Regions from separate parts of the uncultured Friedmanniella sp. genome, predicted to be linked through region 1. Evidence: riboswitches for the same ligand, from Rfam matches in the RefSeq annotation. Region 1 holds a riboswitch; each other region holds the start of a gene.
What was found. Region 1 has a riboswitch for S-adenosylmethionine ahead of ACFE7W_RS07375 (aminotransferase class V-fold PLP-dependent enzyme). Riboswitches for the same ligand answer to the same signal wherever they lie in the genome.
Positions count from the first base shown of each region.

Region 1 (2,252 bases):
CGGCCGCCCAGGCAGGAAGCTCGCGGTCGTCAGGCAAGGGGCGGCAGCCGTCCGCGGTGTAGGTCCACCGGGGACCCTCGGCGACCAGCAGGTCCAGGGCTCCGAGAAGTCGGTCGACGTCGGCCGAGGAGTTGGCGACCCCGAGGCTGGCGCGCACCGCGCCGTCGTCGACCCCGAGCCGGGCCAGCAGCGGGTGCGCGCAGAACCGGCCGTCCCGGACGCCGATGCCGTGCTCGGCGGAGAGGTAGGAGGCAACCAGCGCCGAGCGGAAGCCGGGCACGGTGAAGCTGACGACGCCGACCACGTCGGCAGCGTCGGGCCAGATCCGGAGCGGCTCGATCCCCCGCAGCCGTAGCCCGTCGACGAGGCGTCGGTGCAGGCTGGCCTCGTGGGCGCGGATCCGGCCCGGGCCGGTCGCCTCGAGGGTGCGCAGCGCCTCGGCGAGCGCGAGGGCGCCGAGCACGGCCGGGGTGCCGCCCTCGTGCCGCTCCGGGCTGCTCGCCCACTCCGTGCCGGTCGTCGTGACCTGACGCACGGCACCGCCGCCGGCCAGGTGCGGCTCGGCCTCGTCCAGCCAGTCGCGGCGCCCGACGAGCGCGCCGGCGCCGAACGGGGCGTACAGCTTGTGACCGGAGAAGGCCACGTAGTCCGCGCCCAGCCCGGCGAGGTCGAAGCCCCGGTGCGGGAGGAGCTGGGCTGCGTCCACGGCGATCCGGGCGCCGTGGGCGTGAGCCAGACGGACCAGGCGAGGCAGGTCGGGAACCTCCCCGGTGACGTTCGACGCGCCGGTGACCGCGAGCAGCGCCGCCGGGCGGCGCGCCAGCTCGGCCGCCAGCGCCGCCTCCGTCTCCCCCAGGGTCGAGCCGCTGGGCACGACCCGGACGCCGTGCCCAGGAGACGGCGAGCGCCAGGGCAGCAGGTTCGCGTGGTGCTCCACGTCGAGGACGACCACCTCGCCCGGGACCGCGGCGCTGAGGAGGTTGAGGGCGTCGGTCGTGTTGCGGGTGAACACGACGACATCGTCGGCGCGGGCCCCGACCGCGCGGCCGACGGTCACGCGGGCCTGCTCGTAGAGTCCGGTGCACAGCTGCGAGAGGTACCCGGCGCCGCGGTGGACGCTGGCGTAGAACGGCAGCACGTCGCTCACGTGGTTCGCGACCCGGGTCAGGGCGGGGGCGCTGGCGGCGGTGTCCAGGTGGACGAAACGCGCACGCCGGCCCCCGACCAGCGGCACGGACTCCGAGGCGCCGACGGTCGGCAGCAAGGCGGGCACCTCGGCGGCGACCGCAGGCCCGGTCGGGGTCGGGCTCGCGACGCTGGGGGTCGGGGTGGACGGGGGGGCGAGAACGGTCACGGATGACCTTCCGGATCAGGACCCCAGGACGGGGCCGCGCTTGCCGCTGCCCGGTCGGCAGCGGCCATGTCGTCACCCGGGGCACCCCACCGCGGAGGAGGGTTGCCGGTCAGCAAGCCGGGGCTTGACGCTGACGCTCGTGACAGGGACACGATAACTCGATATTTCCTAGCAACAAGCATTGGTACAGGGTGTGGACGGGAGCCGGCGGCTACTTGAGCAGCACGGACAGCAGGGCGGCGAGCTCGGTCAGGGAGGGCCCGCTGTCGTCTGTGACCCTCGCCAGGTCGTCCTCACCCGTCACGTCGCTGACCGAGCCCCGCCCGTCGGAACACGGGAGACCCGCCATCGCCGAGAGGTCGACGAGCGGTGCCAGGCCACGAGCCGGGCGCCCCCCGGCCGTTGTCCGCGCCACGGGTGCCGCCGGGCGTCCTGGCGACCGCGGGCTCACGTCAGCCCCTCGTTCCCGCGCCGACCGGCTCATCGTCGGCGGGTACGCCAACGGCCTCCTCGGCCGGGTGGTGTCGCAGCGCGAGCAGGGCACGGGCGACTTGGTCGTTGAGCCGGTGCACCGGCGCGTTCGTGCACGGACGCGCGAACGCCGCCGCCTTCACCGCGGTGTGCATGCCCAGGGCCAGCCGCCGCGGCGCGACCGACCCGTCGGCGCGGACCAGGTGATGAGTGGCGTCGGTCCGCAGCTGGCCGGTGTCGAGCGGCCGTCCAGCCGGGTCCCGCAGCACGTGGGAGGACACCTCGCCGCGCGCGAGCAGCGCGGCCAGCAGTGGGTCCTCGGCGCGGCCCAGGTCGAACGCCGGCAACGTGGCGTCCACGAGTGCGTGCGCCTCGACCTCGTAGGCCACGGCGGAGGACCGGGCGACGAAGACTCCGCGCTCGACGT
Region 1 is NZ_CAXTHT010000002.1:645,928-648,179, reverse strand. Features, by position in the region: gene ACFE7W_RS07375 (aminotransferase class V-fold PLP-dependent enzyme) at 1-1,354, opposite strand, end outside; SAM riboswitch class IV at 1,386-1,499, opposite strand; gene ACFE7W_RS07370 (hypothetical protein) at 1,566-1,703, opposite strand; gene ACFE7W_RS07365 (FAD/NAD(P)-binding protein) at 1,807-2,252, opposite strand, start outside.

Region 2 (2,252 bases), on a different contig from region 1:
TAGCGTGACTCCCGGACCCAGCACCAGCAGGATGGGGCCAGCACCGGGAGCGGCAACCGGTGCTGGACTCGGACCCAGAGACGGAGAGCAACGATGAGCGACGGGACCGGCCGCCCGCAGCCGCCGCGGATGACCCGCGCGCTGACCTTCCTGTTCGCCGTCGCGGGTGGGGCGGCGGTCGGGAACCTCTACTGGTCGCAGCCGCTGCTGGACACGATCGCCACGGACCTGCACGCCTCCACCGCCGCAGCCGGCTGGCTGGTCACCGCCACCCAGCTCGGCTACGCGGCGGGGATCCTGCTGGTGGTGCCGCTCGGCGACGTCACGAACCGGCGTCGGCTGCTGCTGGTGATGATGCTGTGCGCCGTGGCCGCCCTCCTCCTCTGCGCACTGGCTCCGACGATGGGCCTGCTGCTGGCGGCGATCACCCTGCTCGGCCTGACCACCGTCGGCGGGCAGATCCTGACCCCGCTCGCCGGGGACCTCGCCGACGACGGTTCCCGCGGGCAGGTGGTGGGGACGGTGGCCTCCGGCATCCTCACCGGGATCCTCGTCTCGCGGACCCTCAGCGGCCTGGTGGCCGAGGTCGCCGGCTGGCGGGCCATCTACGTGCTCGCGGCCGTCGTCGACGTCGTCCTGGCCGCGCTGCTCTACCGGGCCGTCCCCCCGCTCTCGCCCAAGACCAAGCTGGCCTACCCGAGGCTGATCGCCTCCGTGGGTGCGGTGGTGGTGCGCGAACGCACGGTGCGGTGGACGCTGGTCCTCGCCGGCATCTCCTTCGGGGTGTTCACCATGTTCTGGACCTCGCTGACCTTCCTGCTCAGCGGGCCGCCGTTCTCCTACCCCGTCTCCGTGATCGGTCTCTTCGGGCTGGTCGGCCTGGCCGGGGCCATCGCCGCCCAGCGCGCCGGTCGGCTGCACGACCGCGGCTGGTCCCTCCCAGCCACCGGCATCGGCTGGGCGCTGGCCCTGCTCGCGTTCCTGCTCGCTCTGGTGGGCGGCCGCTCGGTGGTGCTGATCGTGCTGGCCATCCTGGTGCTGGACGTCGCCATCCAGGGGGTCAACATCCTCAACCAGACGCGAATCTTCGCCGTCTCGGCCGAGGCGCGGAGCAGGCTCAACACGGCCTTCGTGACCAACAACTTCATCGGTGGCGCCGTCGGCTCCGCGGCCGCCACCGTGCTGTGGTCCGTCGGTGGCTGGACGGCCGTCACCACAGCCGGCGCCGGCCTCAGCGTCGTGGCCCTGGTGGTCTGGGCGATCGCCCGTCGCGGCCCCTTGCGGACCGAGCCCGTCGCCCGCTCGTGAGCACGACGAGATTGCCTGCATTTCCTATCGTGAGACAGGGGTTTGCCTGCCCGGGTCGGCTCGGTTACGGTCAGGCCAGGTCATGAGTGCCAGCACGTAGCCCCGGCTCGCTGGCCAGCAACCCTCCGCGACGGTTGGGGTGCTCCGGGTGAAGACCAGGCCCGCGTCCTCCCGGACGCCGGCAAACCTGTCGTCCGACTTCCGAGGGAACCCTGGTGACCCTTCACCTGCACGGCCGCATCCACGTCGACCTGCAACGCACCGCGAGTGCGGGCTGTCGACGCATGCCGACCTCCGCCTGAGCTCTGCTCCCCTTCCTTCCCACCCTCGCCGGCTCGCCACTCGATGGCGGCGCCGCACCCCAGGAGTCCCGCATGCCTTCGTCCACGTCCCCACTCGGCCAGATCGCCCAGCGGCTCGCCGCCCGTACCGACCTCTGGCAACCCCTCGTCCGCTATGACGCCCAGAACCGCTTCTACACCCGGCTCGCGGCGGAACCCGACTACGAGGCGTGGCTGTTGACCTGGCTGCCCGGCCAGGGCACCCTCTGGCACGACCACGGCGGCAGCGCCGGGGCCTTCGCCACCGTCCAGGGCACGCTCACCGAGCGCCACGCCGTTCCCGTGGGCGACGGCACCGCCCGGATCGCCGCCGGAGAGCGTCGGCTGAGCGACGCGGCGGTCCGCCCGTTCGGCCGCCAGCACATCCACCAGGTCGTCAACGCTGAGCTTTTACCAGCCGTCAGCGTGCATGTCTACGCCCCGTCACTGAGCGAGATGAACGAGTACGAAGCCCACGGGTCGCTGCTATCGTTGACTCGATCACAACTGGCCGGGGTGAATTGGTGAGCATCCTCGTCCCGCCAGCCACCACGACCCGCACCGGTCGCAAGACCATCCACGAAGTGCTGGAATCGGCCCGGGGGCGCCTCCAAAGGCTCACCC
Region 2 is NZ_CAXTHT010000007.1:123,378-125,629, forward strand. Features, by position in the region: gene ACFE7W_RS16430 (MFS transporter) at 94-1,308, shown strand; SAM riboswitch class IV at 1,387-1,502, shown strand; gene ACFE7W_RS16435 (putative leader peptide) at 1,524-1,610, shown strand; gene ACFE7W_RS16440 (cysteine dioxygenase family protein) at 1,683-2,156, shown strand; gene ACFE7W_RS16445 (rhodanese-like domain-containing protein) at 2,153-2,252, shown strand, end outside.
Region 2: another riboswitch for S-adenosylmethionine. It lies ahead of ACFE7W_RS16435 (putative leader peptide); the one in region 1 lies ahead of ACFE7W_RS07375 (aminotransferase class V-fold PLP-dependent enzyme).

Region 3 (2,252 bases), on a different contig from region 1:
GTGCTGAGGATGCCCCAGCCGATGCGCGGATCGTCTGCGTTCGTCACGGCGCCCATGCTCGCCCATCGCCGCCCGGTCTGTGCAGGGAGGTTCGGTGGTGCCTTGAATGACACTGGTGTGATTTGCCCTTACGATGACGCCATGGTCAGTGTCTCGAACAGCCACCTCGAGAGCCCTCAGCCCGACGGCGAGCTGAGCGTCCGGGACGCGGAGATCCTCGCCTTCGAGCGTCAGTGGTGGAAGTTCGCCGGCGCCAAGGAGCAGGCGATCCGGGACCAGTTCCAGATGTCGGCCACCCGCTACTACCAGGTGCTGAACGCGCTGATCGACAGTCAGGCCGCCCTCGCCCAGGATCCGCTGCTGGTCAAGCGCCTCCGCCGGCTGCGCGCCACCCGGCAGCGCAACCGCTCGGCCAAGCGGCTGGGCATCGATCTCACGATCGACTCCTGAGCCGGCCGAGCCCGGCCCTCAGCGCTGGTCCGATCGGCCTGACCGGAGCCTCCTCGTAGCCGCCCAGGGCTAGCCCGGCCCGCCGCTCGAAGACATTGGCGGCGGCACGGTCGCCCGTCTGCAGCATCGACCAGCCCATGGCGACCGCGTAGGCGGGCAGGAAGGGCAGTCCGAGCAGGGAGAACCACTGCCAGCTGTGCCGCTCTTCATGCTCGAGCAGGCTGGGCCGCTCGACCCGCCAGTCCGACCACCGGCCGGCAGTGACGAGGACGTTGCCCACCGTGAAGGCGCTGGCCACCGGGAGACCGAGACGGTAGCCGTCCGCCAGCAAGAGCCCGCGGGGTCCGGGACGCACGCGAGCGCCGCCCGCCCGGGCCACGGCCAAGCCGAGCGGCGTGCTCAGGTTGACCCAGTTGCCGAGCCGACGGATCTGGTACCGACGGAGGTCGCGAGGCATGATCTGGTCACCGTAGCGCGCTCAGCGTCTCGCTGAGCGGACGAGATTCCCAGCATCCGGTACGCCGATGCGCCTCCGCGGGCGGGCCGACGCTACGCTAACTATGTCATCCAGAGGGGATGAGGGAACGGCCCTTTGACTCCCCGGCAACCGCCTGCAAGAGGCAGGAACGGTGCCAACTCCGCCTTGGTCGAACGCCGGCCAGGACAGATGAAGAAAGCCAGGCTATGACTGCGCTCGCCACCCCTGCCGCCACCTCGTTCGAGGCGCCCGTCGGCGTCCGGCCCGGTGCCTTCGGCAACGCCACCCACCTCGTCTGCCGCGCTTGCGGCGAGAAGTCCCCCCTGGGTCCGTTCTACGCGTGTCTGGAGTGTTTCGGCCCGCTCGAGGTGGGCTACGACTTCCCGGCCATCACCCGCGCGCAGATCGAGGCCGGGCCCAAGAGCATCTGGCGCTACGCCCCGCTGCTGCCGGTCCCCACCGACATCGCGAGCTTCCGCTCCACCGACCCCGGCTACACCCGGCTGCTGGACGCCGGCAACCTCGCCGCCGACCTCGGCCTGCGACAGCTGTGGGTGAAGGACGACTCGGGCAACCCGACCCACTCGTTCAAGGACCGCGTCGTCGCCGTCGCTCTCTCGGCCGCCCGCGAGCTCGGTCTGCAGGTGCTGGCCTGCCCGTCCACGGGCAACCTGGCCAACGCCGTCGCCGCTGCCGCCGCCCGGGCCGGCATCCGCTCGGTCGTGTTCGTGCCGGAGAACCTCGAGCAGCAGAAGATCATCGCCTCAGCGGTCTACGACACCACGCTCGTGGCCGTCCAGGGCACCTACGACGACGTGAACAAGCTGGCCAGCGAGATCGCCGCGGAGGAGGAGGGCTGGGCGTTCGTCAACGTGAACGTCCGCCCCTACTACTCCGAGGGCTCGAAGACGCTGGCCTTCGAGATCGCCGAGCAGCTCGGCTGGCGGCTGCCCGACCAGGTCGTGATCCCGGTCGCCTCCGGCTCCCAGCTGACCAAGATCGACAAGGGCTTCACCGAGTTGATCAAGCTCGGACTCGTGGCGGACAAGCCGTACAAGATCTTCGGGGCCCAGGCCACCGGCTGCTCGCCGATCGCCCAGGCGTACCGGAATGATCTTGACTTCGTCCCGCCTGTGAAGCCGGACACCATCGCCAAGTCGCTGGCCATCGGCAACCCGGCCGACGGCCCGTACGTGCTCGACGTGGTGCGCCGCACCGGCGGCCTGATCGCCGACGTCGACGACGACACCGTGGTCCGCAACATCCAGCGACTGGCCCGCACCGAGGGTGTCTTCGGGGAGACCGCGGGCGGGGTGACCCTGGG
Region 3 is NZ_CAXTHT010000020.1:20,375-22,626, reverse strand. Features, by position in the region: gene ACFE7W_RS20485 (Gfo/Idh/MocA family protein) at 1-47, opposite strand, end outside; gene ACFE7W_RS20480 (DUF3263 domain-containing protein) at 142-450, shown strand; gene ACFE7W_RS20475 (hypothetical protein) at 434-907, opposite strand; SAM riboswitch class I at 1,011-1,124, shown strand; gene thrC (threonine synthase) at 1,135-2,252, shown strand, end outside.
Region 3: another riboswitch for S-adenosylmethionine. It lies ahead of thrC (threonine synthase); the one in region 1 lies ahead of ACFE7W_RS07375 (aminotransferase class V-fold PLP-dependent enzyme).